Regions from separate parts of the Enterobacter sp. R4-368 genome, predicted to be linked through region 3. Evidence: predicted binding sites of a transcription regulator. Region 3 holds the regulator's gene; each other region holds the start of a gene.

The links. The regulator CRP, encoded in region 3, controls carbon source genes, mostly activating them, when cyclic AMP is high. The targets are predictions, from matches to a motif close to ATGTGANNNNNNTCACAT.
Region 1: cdd (cytidine deaminase) is a predicted target of CRP. The motif match lies at 3,972-3,989, and genes of this name have one in related genera.
Region 2: H650_RS15950 (YjcB family protein) is a predicted target of CRP. The motif match lies at 3,115-3,132, and genes of this name have one in related genera.

What each region holds. Positions count from the first base shown of each region.
Region 1 covers NC_021500.1:1,224,012-1,229,753, reverse strand. Annotated here, with positions in the region: gene mglA (galactose/methyl galactoside ABC transporter ATP-binding protein MglA) at 1-187, shown strand, start outside; gene mglC (galactose/methyl galactoside ABC transporter permease MglC) at 203-1,213, shown strand; gene H650_RS05715 (hypothetical protein) at 1,392-1,619, shown strand; gene H650_RS05710 (hypothetical protein) at 1,755-2,180, shown strand; gene sanA (outer membrane permeability protein SanA) at 2,185-2,904, opposite strand; gene cdd (cytidine deaminase) at 3,026-3,913, opposite strand; gene H650_RS05695 (CidB/LrgB family autolysis modulator) at 4,043-4,738, opposite strand; gene H650_RS05690 (CidA/LrgA family protein) at 4,735-5,133, opposite strand; gene dusC (tRNA dihydrouridine(16) synthase DusC) at 5,354-5,742, shown strand, end outside.
Region 2 covers NC_021500.1:3,403,452-3,409,193, reverse strand. Annotated here, with positions in the region: gene pdeC (cyclic di-3',5'-guanosine monophosphate phosphodiesterase PdeC) at 1-975, opposite strand, end outside; gene H650_RS15955 (GGDEF domain-containing protein) at 1,318-2,721, opposite strand; gene H650_RS15950 (YjcB family protein) at 3,248-3,529, shown strand; gene H650_RS15945 (hypothetical protein) at 3,850-4,977, opposite strand; gene H650_RS15940 (ABC transporter permease) at 5,082-5,742, opposite strand, start outside.
Region 3 covers NC_021500.1:2,591,943-2,597,684, reverse strand. Annotated here, with positions in the region: gene argD (bifunctional acetylornithine/succinyldiaminopimelate transaminase) at 1-88, shown strand, start outside; gene H650_RS12305 (YccS/YhfK family putative transporter) at 78-2,156, opposite strand; gene crp (cAMP-activated global transcriptional regulator CRP) at 2,203-2,835, opposite strand; gene H650_RS12295 (OsmC family protein) at 3,140-3,544, shown strand; gene H650_RS12290 (phosphoribulokinase) at 3,587-4,456, opposite strand; gene H650_RS12285 (YheU family protein) at 4,511-4,729, opposite strand; gene H650_RS12280 (hydrolase) at 4,726-5,742, opposite strand, start outside.

The DNA.
Region 1 (5,742 bases), 1.4 Mb from region 3:
TTACCAATTGATTGCCGAGCTGGCGAAAAAGAATAAGGGGATTATTATTATTTCCTCTGAAATGCCTGAGTTGTTAGGCATCACTGACCGTATTCTGGTAATGAGCAATGGCCTCGTTTCCGGAATTGTTGATACTAAAACGACAACGCAAAACGAAATTCTCCGTCTTGCGTCTTTGCACCTTTAAGATCAGGGGCTCCTCATGAGTGCGTTAAATAAGAAAACTTTTCTCACTTATCTGAAAGACGGCGGTATTTACGTTGTTCTTTTAGTGTTACTGGCCATTATCATTTTTCAGGATCCCACTTTCTTAAGTCTGCTGAACTTAAGTAACATTCTGACCCAATCCTCCGTGCGTATTATTATCGCGCTGGGCGTAGCGGGGCTGATTGTGACCCAGGGTACCGACCTTTCCGCCGGGCGCCAGGTTGGCCTCGCGGCGGTGGTTGCCGCTACGCTGCTGCAATCAATGGAAAACGCCAACAAAGTATTCCCGGATATGGCTACCATGCCGATTCCGGTGGTGATCCTGATTGTCTGCGCCATCGGCGCGGTTATCGGCCTGGTGAACGGCCTTGTCATCGCTTACCTGAACGTGACTCCGTTTATCACCACGCTGGGTACGATGATCATCGTTTACGGTATCAACTCCCTGTACTACGACTTTGTTGGTGCATCGCCGATTTCCGGCTTTGACAGCGGCTTCTCGACCTTTACGCAGGGCTTTATTGCGCTGGGCAGCTTCCGTTTGTCCTATATCACTTTCTACGCCTTGATTGCGGTGGCGTTCGTCTGGGTGCTGTGGAATAAAACTCGCTTTGGCAAAAACATTTTTGCTATCGGCGGTAACCCGGAAGCGGCGAAAGTCTCCGGCGTTAACGTAGCGCTGAACCTGCTGATGATTTACGCGCTGTCCGGTGTGTTCTATGCCTTCGGCGGGATGCTGGAAGCGGGCCGTATCGGTTCTGCGACCAACAACCTCGGCTTTATGTATGAACTGGATGCCATCGCAGCTTGCGTAGTGGGCGGGGTTTCCTTCAGCGGCGGTGTGGGTACGGTTCTGGGGGTGGTGACCGGTGTGATTATCTTCACCGTCATCAACTACGGCCTGACCTATATCGGTATTAACCCGTACTGGCAGTACATCATCAAGGGCGGCATCATTATCTTCGCGGTGGCGCTAGACTCGCTGAAATACGCACGTAAAAAATAATCCCATCGTCTGTACCAGGCCCGCTCAACGAGCGGGCTTTTTTATTCCTGTTTGCCGCCTTCTGCCATGGAGTAAGCTCACGCCTTTCCCCCAAAAAAGTTCTCTCGCAGTGAGTTGTTAAATTTTTTGCTTCGGTGCTACGCTCAATAAAGTTGCAATATTAATAAGGAGATTAAGGATGAACAGTGAGGGCGCGTTTCCTGCACTTCCCGTGATTGGCTGGCAGGTAGGGGTGGTTGAAGATTTAGATGGTGTGGTCGTGAAGTTTGGTTGCAGCACAGGGCCTTGCGGCGCGGGAGCAACGACGTTTGATTCGCCCTTTTTTAATTTAACGCCTGATATGGTGAGAAGCCTGATCTACGACCTTCAGCGTAGCCTGCAACAGCATGAGAGCAAAGTGGCCTGACGCTTCGCTTGCACGTCGGGTACATCCCATGTGCCCGATATTTAAGTCAATTCTGAATGCCTGTATGCCCATAGCTACTTACGCTTGAAAGAATGAATCTGTGAATGGTGTTGTATCCGCAGCTCAGGGGCGCTTATGAATTTTGTTTATTTTACTGTTGATAATTTACCGCATGAAAAAAACTCACCCGTTAACTTCTCTTTGAAAAATGTCGAACTGTTGCGCGATGGCGACGTGATTGCCTCACTTGGCGATATCAAAATCACTGCATTGCCGTTTTTTTACTTTTGCCCGGTACCGACCGGCTTTCGCAAAATCGAGTTCAGAATGAAGAACAGCCCGCCCGCGCGCATCGTGTGTAGCGCAGGGTACTTAAAAAGCGGGGAATACCTGGTTAATACGCCGGATGGGGAGAAAGCCTTGTCCTTCAACGCGTTAAATGGCCACTGGACGCTCGATAAAACCAGCCGTGCGGTTATCGATCATCGCCATTTTGTTGAGCGTGGTTTTACGCTTGTCCGTCCAGTAAAAACCAACAGCCGCAACGCATCCATTAACTGATGCTTCAGTTTTTTCCTTTCTTTTGCATATCGATAAGCTGCTCGGCGGTGACGGCCGGGTAGCCTTGCGCATCGTCCGGCACTTCCTGCATTGACGGAATCGGCACCAGCGGGCCGAGGAAGCGCGGCTCTCGCTTGAACATGTAAAGATCGGCAATTGTGCCCAACCGCGCACCAAACTCGCGTACGCGTACGCTCCACATATCTTTCGGCGACGGCACGGCGTAACACTGCGCCTGGATGCCCATATGCCGGGCGATAAATAACGCGCGTTCGCAGTGGAAACGCTGGGTAATGATGATGAAATCGTTCGTGTCGAAGACTTTGCGGGTGCGCACAATCGAATCCAGCGTGCGGAAACCGGCGTAATCGAGCACGATGTCGGCAGGATCGACACCGGCGGCAATCAAATCCTTACGCATGGTCATCGGTTCGTTGTAGCTTTGCAGCGCGTTATCGCCGCTCAGCAACAGGTAGTTAACCTTGCCGCTGTTATATGCATTAAGCGCGCCCTGAATCCGGTAGCGGTAATATTGATTGATAACGCCAGTGCGGTAGTACTTCGCGGTGCCGAGGACAACGCCGACCTGGCGCCAGGGGAGATCCTGCAGGTCGTCGTATATATAGGGGGCGGTTTTCCAGCTCATCCAGCGGTCTAAGCCAAGCGCAGTTAACAGCAGTAAGCCGATAAGGACTAACAGGCTGTAAGTAAAACGCTTTAACATGCAGCAGACTCGAACAGGATTAGAATGTCCCTCAGGCTACTTTACCCGTACGGCAAGCGCAAGAAACGGTAGTTCAATTGCGGGGTTTTTCATCACTGCGGGCACGAACCCGCAGCGAGGATCATTTACTCAGCAAAACGCGTTCGACCTTCTCACATCCCAGCGCGCGCAACGTGGCGGCGGTGGCATCCCATTGGGTGAGCGGTGCATCGGCGCGTTCCGCCAGTACGGCGCGTTGAATATCCGCGTAATCAAAACCGCTGAGGCTAAGCAGATTCAGCGCACCCTGCAATGGCGGCAGCGTTGGGTTGAAGGCGGCGTTTTCCGCGTAGCTACCGCTGAAGATGCGCCCGTCGCGACAAAGAATTGCCACGCCTGACGGCGAAGTCGTGTAGGGCGAGTGGCTTTTATTGGCCGCGTGAATAGCTGCCTGCGCGACGTCATCTCCGCGCAGTGAAAAACCGTGATCCTGTTGATCCATTAACAACGTTTTGATGTCGAGATCTTTTGGACCAAACGCGTCCGGCAGGTAATCGCCCAGCGTATGCGGCGCGCGACCCGGCAGGTTAATGCGCAGATTCAGACCGCTGTTCAGTTCATTCATAAACTGGCGGCAGTGGCCGCACGGCGTGTAGTTGACGGTGATGGAAGAGAGCGCTTTTTCACCGCGCAGCCAGGCGTGGCTGATAGCGCTCTGCTCGGCATGCACGGTTTGCTGCATTGTCGCGCCAGAAAACTCCATATTGGCACCGAAGTACCATGTTCCGCTGACGCCACGCGCAATCGCGCCCACGTTAAAGTGGGAAAGGTCGGTGCGGGCGCAGGCGGCGGCGAGCGGCAGCAACGCAAACGCCAGCGCGTCCTCGTCCAGCCCCGTCGCGCTTTGCAATGTTGCCACCTGCTCTGCGCTCAGCATGGCGGGGAAGTGCTCATCCGCCAGCAGAGGAGCCAGTGCGGTCTGTAAATTCTCCGCAAGCCCGGAAAAAGCAGTGTGAAAACGTGAATGCATAGCGGTGCCTCATAGCAGTGTATTGGAATCGTAGTTTACGGGGCTGCCTGGCCTCTATGTGTGATTCACTTCACACTGTATGTGCAACTTATGAAACTCAAACGAAAAATGCGCGACGTATCGCAAATTTTAGCCCAGCAGCGCGAGGATAACCGGGAACAGAAACGGGGCGACCAGCGAAGTGATAATCCCGCAAATCACCAGCGCCAGCGAACTGAAAGCCCCTTCCTGATAATCCAGCTCGGCGCAGCGCGCGGTGCCCAGCGCATGCGAGGCGGTGCCCATTGCCAGCCCGCGTGCCGATTTCGTGGTGATACGCATCAGGTTCAGCAAGGTATGGCCGAACACCGCGCCCAATACGCCAACAAAGATCACGCAGACCGCACTGATTGCCGGGATACCGCCAATGCTGCCGCCAACCGCCATCGCGATCGGTGTGGTGACGGATTTGGGTAATATCGACGCCGCAATTTCTGGTGTCGCGCCCATCAGCAGCGCCACAGCGGTACCGGAAAACATCGCCACCATGCTGCCGATAAAGCAGATAGTAATGATCGATTTCCAGCGGGCGCGAATCTGATGTAACTGCTCATAGAGCGGAAACGCCAGCGCAACAACAGCGGGTTGCAGCAGATCGTTAAGAATTTTACTGCCCTGGAAGTAGTGGTCATACGGAATGCCCGTTACCAGCAGGATCGGGATAATCACCACCATCGCCACCAGCAGCGGGTTGAGCAGCGGTAGCTTGAAACGCGTGGCGAGTTTACGCGCGGCGAAAAACACCGCCAGTGTCAGCGGTAACGACCACCAGATATACGCCATCATTCTTTCTGCCCTTTTTGTCCTGCCACCTTACGCTCGCCGTGCACCAGATGGGTGCTCCAGCTCACCACCAAAAAGACGATAATTGTGCTCACCGCACAGGAAACAACAATCGGGCCGAACTGCGCGCGCAACAGGTCGTAATATTGCATTACGCCAACACCGATGGGCACGAACAGCAGCGCCATGTAACGGATCAAAATAAAGCAGCCGGGATTTACCCATTTGGCGGGCAGAATTTGCAGCGCCAGCAGCACGAACATAATCAGCATGCCGATAATGCTGCCCGGAATAGCAATAGGCAGCAGCGATGAAACAAAAATGCCTGCGTAGAGACAAGCGTAAATAAGCACAAACGCACGAAGGTACTGCCAGAAAATATTCAGTGAGTTACTCATGGTGAAAGCCCTTGTCGAAACGCATTCATCATACAATTAAAGCGAAAAACGTGCTACTGATCACATCATGAATTGTGAGCATACCAAACATTCCATTCAGGAACGTTATGCATTCCCACAAGATTTACCGCGCGATATAGCCAAAAGTGTAGTGAAGAAAGGCACTTTCCACGCCTGAACAGAGACGCTACTATGGCGCCTCTTTTTTATGGGGCGAGATATGCGTGTATTACTGGCGCCGATGGAAGGCGTGCTCGATTCGCTGGTGCGCGAGCTGCTGACCGAGGTTAACGATTATGATTTATGCATCACCGAATTCTTGCGCGTGGTGGATCAACGCCTGCCGGTAAAATCCTTCTATAAAATCTGCCCGGAACTGCATCGTCAAAGCCGTACGCCTTCCGGTACGCTGGTGCGTATTCAACTCTTAGGACAATACCCGCAGTGGCTGGCGGAAAATGCGGCGCGCGCGGTTGAACTGGGCTCCTGGGGCGTCGATCTCAACTGTGGTTGCCCGTCGAAGCTGGTCAACGGCAGCGGTGGTGGCGCGACGTTGCTCAAAGATCCTGAGCTTATTTACCGTGGCGCAAAAGCGATGCGTGAAGCGGT
Region 2 (5,742 bases), 810 kb from region 3:
TGCCAGCGGAATAAACTCCGCCGGGCTCATGACCGGTCCATTAAACCCCGGCCAGCGCAACAACGCTTCCGCACCAACGCAGGTGCCATTTTTGATATCGATAATAGGTTGGTAATGAAGGCGAAGCTGGCGTCGGGTTAACGCCCGGTGGAGCATACGGCGTGGAGAGTTAAACTCCTGCCGTGTTCGCGACCATATTAATAGCAGAATAACGCTACCAATCACGCCCAGCGGCAGTGTTAAAGTAGCCTGGTGATAAAGCGCCTGAAAATAGTGGTCACTCGATGTCGAAACAATAATCGCGATCGGACGATTCTCCGAACGCGCAATGGTATAAAAGCGCTGATCCTGCTGGAATGTTAAATCGTCGGTGCGTAACAGCGTAGCTAACTTACTAAGGTGGGCATTCTGGCTGACGGAAAAAAACTGGTGCGTAACGGTGTCGTAAATACCGTAAGCCAGATCAGGATTGTCTGATGCCACATCGCTGTAAGTGAGCGGATTAATCACCGCGACATAATTTCCGCGCTGCATGTACACCATCTTGTAGCCTGCGTAAAAAGGCGTATCACGATAGTAATAAATAGCGATATCGGGCGCGCGTTTATAATCCGCTGGTGAAATAGCATACGATTGCGTGGGCGTTATTACGCTCGAACATAAAAAGTGGTCGCCACGGGCATAAATTAAATCCGAAACATACATACTGCTGCGGACGATATTGAGCATGGCCGCGCGATGTTCCGGCGCACAAATTTGTCCGTGGTATTTTTCCGCGGCGCTGCGAACCGTATCCACTTGTTGGATAACGCGCTCCGTTTTATTTAGCGCTAATTGGGCAAACGATTGAAGCTGGGCACTCGTTTCTTTCACCGCACGAATATGCGCAAACCATAGCGACAACATCAGCGGCAGAAGAACTACCGTGATGAGCACGACGACGCTGAGCATCTTGCGACGCACGCTATGATTCATGTCCGCCTATATCCATGCATTTAAAGCGCCTTTTTAATGTTTGGCAGGATGCTTTGATAAACAGGTGATTACGTTGCATGAATCAAACGACATTAGCAACTGACTTTTCTCATTAAAAACCTAATATTTGGTTATGACCGAAACAGGCGACCATAAAGCAAACTCAGAGTGTGCCCAATGTTTATATTAAGGAAAATATTAATCCATTCGCATGGGGGTGTTTTAACTTAATACAACAGAGTATCGCTGATTAAGCTAAACTGGCCGCAGGATAAAAAAAAGGCACGCCATTCGCGTATTTTTTCATCTGTCGTTGCGAAGTCTTCATAATTTCTTCTTTATTTATAAAAAAGCGCCAACCACCACGGTTTGACTGCGGCCTGCGCGTTTCGCATCGTACAGGGCGTTATCCGCAAGCGTAAGTAAAACTGAAGTATCGGACTCTTCACCGGTGACGAATACTAAACCAGCGCTAAAGGATAAGGCTATCTTTTCACCATTGCTAAACAATGGATTTCGCGCCAGTGACGCGCGGATTTTTTGGCTAAAACGCAGCGCCATTTTACTGTGGGTATGCGGCATTAAAATCAGAAATTCCTCACCGCCTAAACGACCAAAAATATATGACGGATCGCAATGTTCACGGATCTGATCGCAAAAATGAATCAGTGCGGCGTCGCCTGTTAAATGCCCCCAGCGATCATTGATATTTTTAAAATAATCAAGATCCAGCATCAGCATGCTGAAGTGGCTGCGCGGCTCGTCCGGGCGACAGGCCACCAGCGCCTCTTTTAACTTCCGCAACATAGAAAAACGATTATAACAGCCGGTCAGATCGTCAATGGTGGCTTTCATTTCCAGCTGCCGCTCCGCCTTTTTACGCTCGGTAATATCGAGCCCAATACTCAGCACAGAGTGATCCGGCAGTTGAATATTTGACCAGAGTACCGTCAGCACCTGGCCATCACGTCGTACCGGGTGCCATTCATGCATGTCGACGGCCGGCGATGTATTAACCGAAGCGCGAACTTTTTGCCGTACCTCGGGATCGGGGAAAAATAACGCTAATGGATCGGCCTGCTGATTGAGCTCATTCATGCTCCAGCCAAATACGCGTTCGCACTCACCATTCCATAATATGCAGCGATTGCTTTTATCAAACGAGTTCATTAAAACCGGAGCGCGTTCAAATAACGCTTTATATTGCGTCACAATACGCTGCATCTCTTTCGCCGTGCGTTCCCGGGCGACAATTTCAGCAAGATAATTTTTTAGTTTTTCGACCAAAACAATAACGACATTTTTCACGATGGATAAAGAGTGCAAGGACTGCGAAAATGCCAAAAAGAAATAACCTTCGACTCCTGACTCTTTATAATTTAACTTACACAAAATACCGCTACGTAATTTTCTGGCCGCTATTTCATGATGCGGAAATAATAAATCACCGGCATGTCGCCGCCAGCAAATGACTCGCCAGGCGCGCTGATGTCGTTGCAGTTGAGACTGCTCAAGAAAGATTTGTACATCCTGCAACGTGCAGCCCGGCGACCCTGAACTGACGAGCTGCCACGCGTCGTCCTGCCGGATAACCACCCACGCAAGCGTGGATCCAAGTGCTGCATTGATCGCGCGTAATATCTCTTCCATTGAGCGTTGCGCAGTGAGCCAGGGCATCAGCCTGGCCAGAACCGACAACGCCGCATCAGCGTCCCCAGGCGGCACGGCGGAATTTTCTATTTTCATATTTTTTCATTCGCAGGTTATAAGACGCGAAACCAGCTTAAAATGATGTCATCAGGAAAAAAGAAGAGGCGGTCATCAATTCAGTTAGCGCAACTGCGCGCACAAATATCTTCCTCACGCATACAGGACGTGATGAAAAAGAATATATCGATAAAGATCAAAACCCTGAATCATCATTCACAGGCTAATAAGATTATCCTCAAAAGCATAATATATGCGACACAACCTGTAAACGTTGTGGCAATTAGGATGCTAAATATCACTCAAATGTATTAGATAAAAAAAACATTCATTCCCGTGCACACATAAATACATTGGCGATATATTTTCGGATAAAACACAACCAACACGATGCAAAAAGCACGCTTTTTGTACTGGCGAATAAATCAACAAATGTGATATAGTTCACACATTCCTGAAACGGGGAACGCCGTTTCAATTCGTTGTGTTATTCGCGGATCTTCAGCATTGCCACTCGCGCAACGTGCTTGTCCGCCCGGTATTCGGTCTTTCTGAGGATGGTTTGATGGCTACCTTTACCGCCAGCGTCGTGCTTCTCCGCTGGCAGTTACTGAGTGCAGTGTTGATGTTTATGGCCAGTACGCTGAACATTCGCTTCCGTCGTGCTGATTATATTGGCCTGGCAGTGATCAGCAGCGGCATGGGCTTAGCGGCGGCATGCTGGTTCGCTACCGGTTTGTTGGGCATTACGGCGATAGATCTCTCCACGAGCTGGCACAACCTGCTCGTCGTGATGGAAGAGATCGCGCAAAAAGCGCCACCCGAGTGGCCGATGATCGTAACGTGATTGCTTAAAGCGCCTGCGGGCGCTTTTTTATTTCCTCTGGGGGGTCATTTTTCTACGCGACGCCCTTTCGCATAAATATAAACATCGGATCTGCGCCAGCGGCCGATCTTTACTGGCATTGGCATAATCGCTCACCGGTGCGTAAATCGGTACACATCTATTTGATTTAATAGAGGGATCGGGCGGATAAGCCGTCTTATTGCCAGCCAGGGGTGGTAAAAGGGAATGCACACTCGCCGAAGCAGGACGTAAAAATACAGATGCCCACCAGGACTCAACTTCGCGGGCATCTGCGCTTTCACTTCAGCACAACGATTGTTTTATTCAAGAATACGGGTTTCCCACGGTCGCCAGAGCGGGTGGAATTTCTGCGGTTGGTAATGCGTCGTTTCGCGCTTGCCAAAATAGAACAGCGCGTCCATCTCATTTTTTATCACGACCATATTTGAACCGTCCGCATGCCCGCCAACGGTGACCGAACCGTGATAACCTTTTACCGGCACGCCGGTGTAATTCGCCAGTTTTTGTGCGAAGGAATCAATGCCGCCTTCCGCCCCGTGACAACTTAAGCAACGGATGTTTTTAAACCTCACATCGCCCGCCAGTTCCAGTGTATCCAGCGCCACATCAAACGGCCCTTTGATACCACCAGCGACCTGCAGGCCGGTCGTGCTGTCACCGTTTGGTGTAAAAATGCCATGACCAATGATATTCAGCCGCGGCTCGCCCTTGTAGCTGTCGGTGAAAAACATATACATATTCGGATCATTTAAGGGGCCATCGCGACGCACGATATTGATTTCACCGGATAATGTCACCCTCCCCATCTCTTTCTCACCCACATCCGCGCCAACTTTAGCAATATCAGCGAATTGTTTGATGTTGAGTTTTGACGACGCCATGGCCTCGGAAAAATTTTTTCCTCCCGCTTGCGGTAATGAAACATGTAATACGTCCGGGCCAGAGGCGTCAGGTATGGCGTGGCTTAACGGCTTACTGGCGGAAACGTTCGCTTCCGTAGCTGGATTTAATGGCCTTGCCACCGCCATTTTCGACTCCGCAATAGCGACGTTGATTTCACCGTGCGGGCCTTTAGCAGTGCCAGAAGGTCGTTCAGCAAGCCGCGCCGCGCCGGCACCGGGAAGCGCTCGCACTCCGCCCGGGAATTCCGGCAGCGGCCCGCCCAATACCGCGCCCAGGAACATCTCCTGCAAGCTTTCGCCCAGCGTGGGCAACGGTATCTTGCCTTCATCTTTGGGGACATGGGAAATATCGGCCTGTTTGTCACCGGTTCGCCACGCATAATGCCGCTGCTGAAACGCCTGAAAAGACTCCTTTGCGGGCGTATAGGCAGGCTCCAGCTGAACCGCTCTGAGTGTTTTGTCTTCGTAAGGGGAAATATCATAAGGTTTAAATACATCAATCGCTGCCGGGCCTTTGATATCCATACTTTCTCCTCCGACTGTTGCCGTCTTGTTTTGGCTGGTAGCGTCGCGCCACAGCTACCTATTAAGTGGCCCGGCACACGCCTTTTTGTGACGTCGTCAGATAATTATTTCCCCAGTTTCGACAGCATCTCCGGGCGCATAAATTTATGGATAACCAGCATAAACAGCACCGATGGCACCAGCAGGATCAGCGCGGTAATGGATGACACCTGGTAGTTGCCCGACATACTGGCGGTATAGAGCAAAATGGGCAGCGTGGTGATATCCGGTGCGCCAACAAAAAAGGTGGCGGTAAACTCATCCAGCGATTCCAGGAAGACAAAAATGCTGGCGGCAATCAGCCCGGGCGCGGCCTGCGGCAAAATAATATGGAAGAAGGTGTATACCGGCCCGGCACCCAGGTTGCGCGAGGCGCGCGCCAGCAGCGGATCGAGTGAAGAGAACGCCGCCACGCTTATCCAGATCGAATACATCAAGCCGTGCACGCTGTGCACCAGCACCACGCCCGCCACCGTACCGTTCAGTCCCCACTGATAAAACAGCCGCGCCACGTTCATATACACCGTCAGGTTAGGAAACGCCTGCGGGATGAGAAACAGCAGCATAAAGAAGGCGCGACACGGCATGGTTCGGTGCGACAATGCGTAACCCGCCGGAACAGAAATCAGCAGGCAAACCAGCACCGACAGCACGGCGATCAGCACGCTAATGGAGAGCGATCCCGAGACATCGCTGTAAGGGCTAAACACCTGGCTCCAGTATTTC
Region 3 (5,742 bases):
TGTGCCTTCGCTGATTATTGATGCGCAGGATATCGAAGAAGGGATGAAGCGCTTCGCGAATGCGGTGGCGAAAGTGGTCAACGGTTAAGGCGGCGGTTTAACCAAATGCCATGATGCGGGCGCTGACGCCATGCTACCGACGAAATGGTGTGCATGGTGTTCAGATGCCCGATAATCCGCTGTAAATGCTGCTCCAGCGTGCTCATTGGCCCGTGCGTTAATGCTTCCGGGGCTTCGAGAATATTCACATCGCCGGATCCTCCCGGCCCGTCATACTCCAGCCGCTGCTGGCAGCGCTGCAGGGCAATTTCGCAGGATTGCAAATAACGTTGCGCCAGCTCCGGCGTCAACATCGTATGTTCACGTGCCAGCGTCGTCATTGCATTAATATGCTCAACGATAAACTGGCTGTGCGTTACCCACAGTTTCATATCTTCCAGATAACGCGTATTGAAGCCCGGTTCCTGCATCGCCTGGTTTAGCGAGTTAAACAAAGCGTTATGCGCCTGGTTTACGCGCATGCGCTGCCAGGCAAGCGGAGTGGGCTGCGGGTTATCGCTTAAGATCAGGCGAATCGCTTCCTGATCTGTTTCCAGCGCATCGTGCGCATTCTGGCGCAGCAAGCCACTTTGCCACTGCGGCCACAGCCAGACCATGCCGCCGAAAGCGATCAGGCAACCAATCAACGTGTCGATAAGGCGGGCGACAATAAACTCCTCACCATTTAGCGTCAGCAGTTGCAAGGTGTAGACGGCGGTAATGGTAAAACCCACCATCGCCCAGCCGTAGTTTTTCCGAATAATGAGATAACTGACCAGCGTAATCATCAGCATCGCGGCCAGCGTAAAACCGAGTGGAACATGAAAGTGCAGCGTCGCCCCGGCAATCACCAGTCCCGCAATGGTGCCCGCCGCCCGGTGGACAATGCGAACGCGCGTTGCGCCATAGCCGTTTTGCGTGACAAACATCACCGTCATCATGATCCAGTAGGGTTTTGGTAAATGCAGGGCGCTGCCCATCAGGCTGGCGATACTGAGCATGACGCTGATTCGCGCGGCATTACGCAGCGCCGCAGATTTCAGTGATAAATAGCTTTTTAGCGCCGGGAAAAGGGGCAAGCGACGCTGCTTTTCCGCCATCAGATCGCGGGCATAGAGAGGGCGCTGAGTGCGCAAGACGCGCGCGATACGGCTAAAATGCCAGGCGCAGAACTGCCCGACCGGGTTATCCGGGTGCTGGCGGGCGATTTTTTCCAGCGCGCCAATCTGCTTATCCATGTTGAAGCGCGTGGGATAGCGGTGATAGAGAATGTCGTCTGCCAGCACGCGCAGGCGAGCGGCGACGGTTTGCGCGTTCCAGCGGATCACCTGTTCGGCGTGGGTTTGTTCCACCAGTTTTTGCACTTCTTCCGGCTGGTGCAAACTCACCGAAATGTGCTCTTGCAAATCAATCCCTACCTGGAAAACCCGCAGTAGCCTTTTGTAATCGTTGTGTTTATTGGCAGCCAGCATATGCAGTTGTTGATAGCACTGGCTTATCATATCCACCGCTTTTTGCTGGCGGGCGAGCAACGGCGGCAGCGCTTTTTCTGGGTCGGCGTGTTGCGTCAGCAGGCTGTATTTCGCCTCGCAGTAGTCTGCCAGTTGCCGGTAGAGCAGGCTGAGCGATTCGCGCAGCGGTTGCTCGCGCCACATCCAGAACCAGAACCAGTTGAACAATCCGTACCACAGCGTGCCCAGCGCATAGATAAGTATCGGCTCCCATACCGGCATGTTACCGGCGAGGCTGAGCGTAAAGATGGCGGCAATGAGCGAAGCCGGGAGCAGGCGACCGTGCAGTGCACTGATTTCGGCGGTTACGCCTAAAACCAGCGTCAGCCCGGTGAGGATCAGCGGCAATGGAAGATCTCTCGCCAGCAATAGCTGCACCGCCAGGCTGCTGCCTGCAAACAGCGTTCCGCCAATGATCAGGCGTTTGAAAAAACGTTTATGTGGCGTATCAAGCCCGGCAATGTTGCAGCAGGCGGGAACGAGGGAAAACAGCAGACCTTGTTGCAGATGACCAGTAACCAGACCAATGGCCACAGGTAAACATAACACCAGCGTTTGTCGCAGTGCGTAGTTGATTTCGGGGTGATAAATCAGCCTGCGCCACATGAGGGAAGAAAAACGACGCAGCGCGTAAGCTGCGCCGTTTTACAGATTAACGCGTTCCGTATACGACGATGGTTTTACCGTGGGCGGAGATCAGGTTCTGATCTTCGAGCATTTTGAGAATGCGGCCCACAGTTTCACGGGAGCAACCGACGATCTGACCAATTTCCTGGCGAGTAATTTTAATTTGCATGCCGTCCGGATGGGTCATTGCATCTGGCTGTTTCGCCAGGTTTAACAGCGTTTGCGCGATACGGCCGGTTACATCCAGGAAGGCGAGGTTACCCACTTTTTCTGAAGTGACCTGCAGGCGACGCGCCATTTGCGAGGAAAGACGCATCAGGATATCCGGGTTAACCTGGATTAACTGACGGAATTTTTTGTACGAGATTTCAGCCACTTCACAAGCAGTTTTAGCGCGTACCCATGCACTGCGCTCCTGACCCTCTTCGAACAGGCCCAGTTCACCGATAAAATCTCCCTGGTTCAGGTAGGAGAGGATCATCTCTTTACCCTCTTCGTCCTTGATCAGCACTGCCACTGAGCCTTTAACGATGTAGTACAGCGTTTCCGCTTTTTCACCCTGGTGAATCAGCGTGCTCTTCGACGGGTACTTATGAATGTGGCAATGAGACAAGAACCATTCAAGCGTCGGGTCTGTTTGTGGTTTGCCAAGCACCATGCGCGATTATCCTCTGTTATAAGCTGTCTCAGACACAGGATGAGCCCCTACGTCTGGGGTTGCAATCTAAGCTTCCCGCATCCAGGGAAGTGGACCGTCAGCGTCATCTGCGGTCTCTAAAGTATGATGTCATGCATACATGCGTAACATCCATTTATCTCTGTAGCATCCAGAGTGTTTTAGCATAGCTTTTACCGCCTGTCTCCTGGTGTCTCGCTTCAGCATGACGCAGGTCGCCTTCCGTTGCGAGTTTTGTTATGTACGCGTAATCTGTAAAGAAAATTGCCACTCCGGAGTGAAGAAAATGCAGGCACGTGTGAAATGGGTTGAAGGGTTAACGTTCATCGGTGAGTCCGCATCGGGCCACCAAATCCTGATGGACGGCAACTCCGGCGACAAAGCGCCAAGCCCGATGGAAATGGTGCTGATGGCGGCGGGCGGATGCAGCGCCATTGATGTGGTTTCTATTTTACAAAAAGGGCGTCATGACGTGACTGACTGCGAAGTGAAGCTGACCTCAGAGCGCCGTGAAGAAGCGCCGCGCCTGTTTACCCACATCAATTTGCACTTTATCGTCACCGGTAAAGATCTGAAGGATGCTGCGGTTTCCCGCGCGGTGGATTTATCCGCGGAGAAGTATTGCTCCGTGGCCTTGATGCTCGAAAAAGCGGTGAACATCACCCACTCTTACGAAGTTATCGAAGCCTGATGCGAAAAGCCCGGTAAGCAGCACATCACCGGGCTTTCTGCATTATTTGATCTTTTTACCTTCCATCAGCCGTTGTACCAGCGGCGTCATAATCAACTCCATCGCCAGCCCCATTTTTCCGCCAGGCACCACCAGCGTATCCATATGCGAGATAAACGAGCCTTGCAGCATTGCCAGCAACCACGGGTAATCAATCCCTTCCAGATTGCGGAAATGGATCACCACAAAACTCTCGTCCAGTGAGGGAATGCCTTTCGCGGCAAACGGATTGGACGTATCCACCGTTGGCACGCGCTGGAAGTTAATGTGCGTACGGGAAAACTGCGGCGTAATAAAATTGATGTAATCTTCCATCGAACGCACGACAGAATCCATTACCGCTTCCCGCGAATGCCCGCGCTCGCTGGTATCGCGGACAAGTTTTTGAATCCATTCTAGGTTGACGATCGGCACCACGCCCACCAGCAAATCCACATGACGCGCGACATCGTTTTGCGGCGTCACCACGCCGCCGTGCAGACCTTCATAAAACAGCACATCGGTCGGTTCCGGCAGCGGTTGCCACGGCGTAAACGTGCCCGGTACCTGGTTCCAGGGAACGGCTTCATCGTAGGTATGCAGGTATTTGCGCGCCTGGCCTTTGCCGGTTTGGCCATATTCGATAAACGTCTGTTCCAGCAGGCCAAAATCATTGGCTTCCGGGCCAAAATAGCTGATATGCCGCCCAAGATCGCGGGCCTTACGGATAGCCATATCCATTTCCGGGCGGGTATAGCGATGGAAGCTGTCCCCTTCCACTTCTGCCGCGTGCATATTGAGCTGGGCGAAGATCTTACGAAAGGCGAGGCTGGTGGTGGTGGTTCCCGCGCCGCTGGAGCCTGTAACGGCGATAACCGGATGTTTGGCGGACATAGCAACTCCCTGAATAAACGATTATTTCAGTATAGCCAGCCGCCATGTACCTGTTCAGTCGTGGAACTGCCCGCGCGGCATGATATTGACCGTCTCGTGCAGTTCCGACCACACCAGTACGGCTTCGCCGCGTTGCAGCTGCCGTTTAACGTCGGCGACCTTTTGCTCAAGTGAACGCTCATGTTCACCATAATCAGTGCCTTCGCGCAAGACAAAGCTCTCAATCAGATTGTCCAGCGTCTGCGCATCAATCTCTTGCCAGGGAATAATCATCGTCTTTCCAGGTAAGCGGATAACCAATCCGGAATACGCTTTTCCAGCCACATTTCCGGGTGGCGCAAGGTTCCGCCAACAAACCCGACATGGCCGCCGTGTTCCGTCAGTTGGTATTCAATATTCGCCGGCAAATGTCCGGCATCCGGGATCACATTGTGATCCATAAACGGGTCATCTTTCGCGTGGATAATCAGCGTCGGTTTACGAATATCCGGCAAAACCGGCATCGCGCTACAGCGGCGATAATAATCCAGCGCGTCGGCAAAACCGTGGATTTTCGCGGTGATCAGATCGTCGAACTCGCGAATACGGCGCAGCTTACGCAGCGCCGGCAAGGTGGTTGGCAGCGAACCAGGATAAGCGCGTAATTTGCGCGCGGCGTTCGCTTTCAGCAAATTCAACAAATAGCGCTGATAAACACGGGAAAATCCCTTATCCATATGATAACTGCAGGCTTCCAGCACCAACGGAGCAGAGACAATTACCGCTGCATCGACGGGCAAGTCGTCATCGGCTTTTGCCAGCAAACAACCGAGCATGTTCCCGCCGAGCGAATAACCCACCGCTGCGGTTGGCGCGGGTCCGAATTCCTGATGTAACCAGTGCAAGAACCAGGTGCCATCTTCGGTTTCGCCCGAGTGATAAATCCGGTTCAGACGATTCGGGATGCCGCTACAGCCGCGAAAATGCATTACCACGCCAAGCCAGCCGCGCTGTTTCGCCGCATGCACCAGTCCATGCGCATATGGGCTGTGCAGGCTGCCCTCCAGTCCATGGAAAACCACCAGTCGCGGTTTATGTTTCGCCTGATTCGGCTCTTCGCTCCAGGCCAAATCTACAAAGTCGCCATCCGGCAGCTCAAGGCGCTGCCACCAGGGTTCAAACTGGAGGCGTCGACGTAAAATGCGTGGCAGCATCGTTTGTAGATGCGGATTACGCGCACCTGGCATTGGATGAAAGTTAAGCGAGTCTCCCTGATTTTCAAGGAAATTTGCAGGTGTAATATCTGC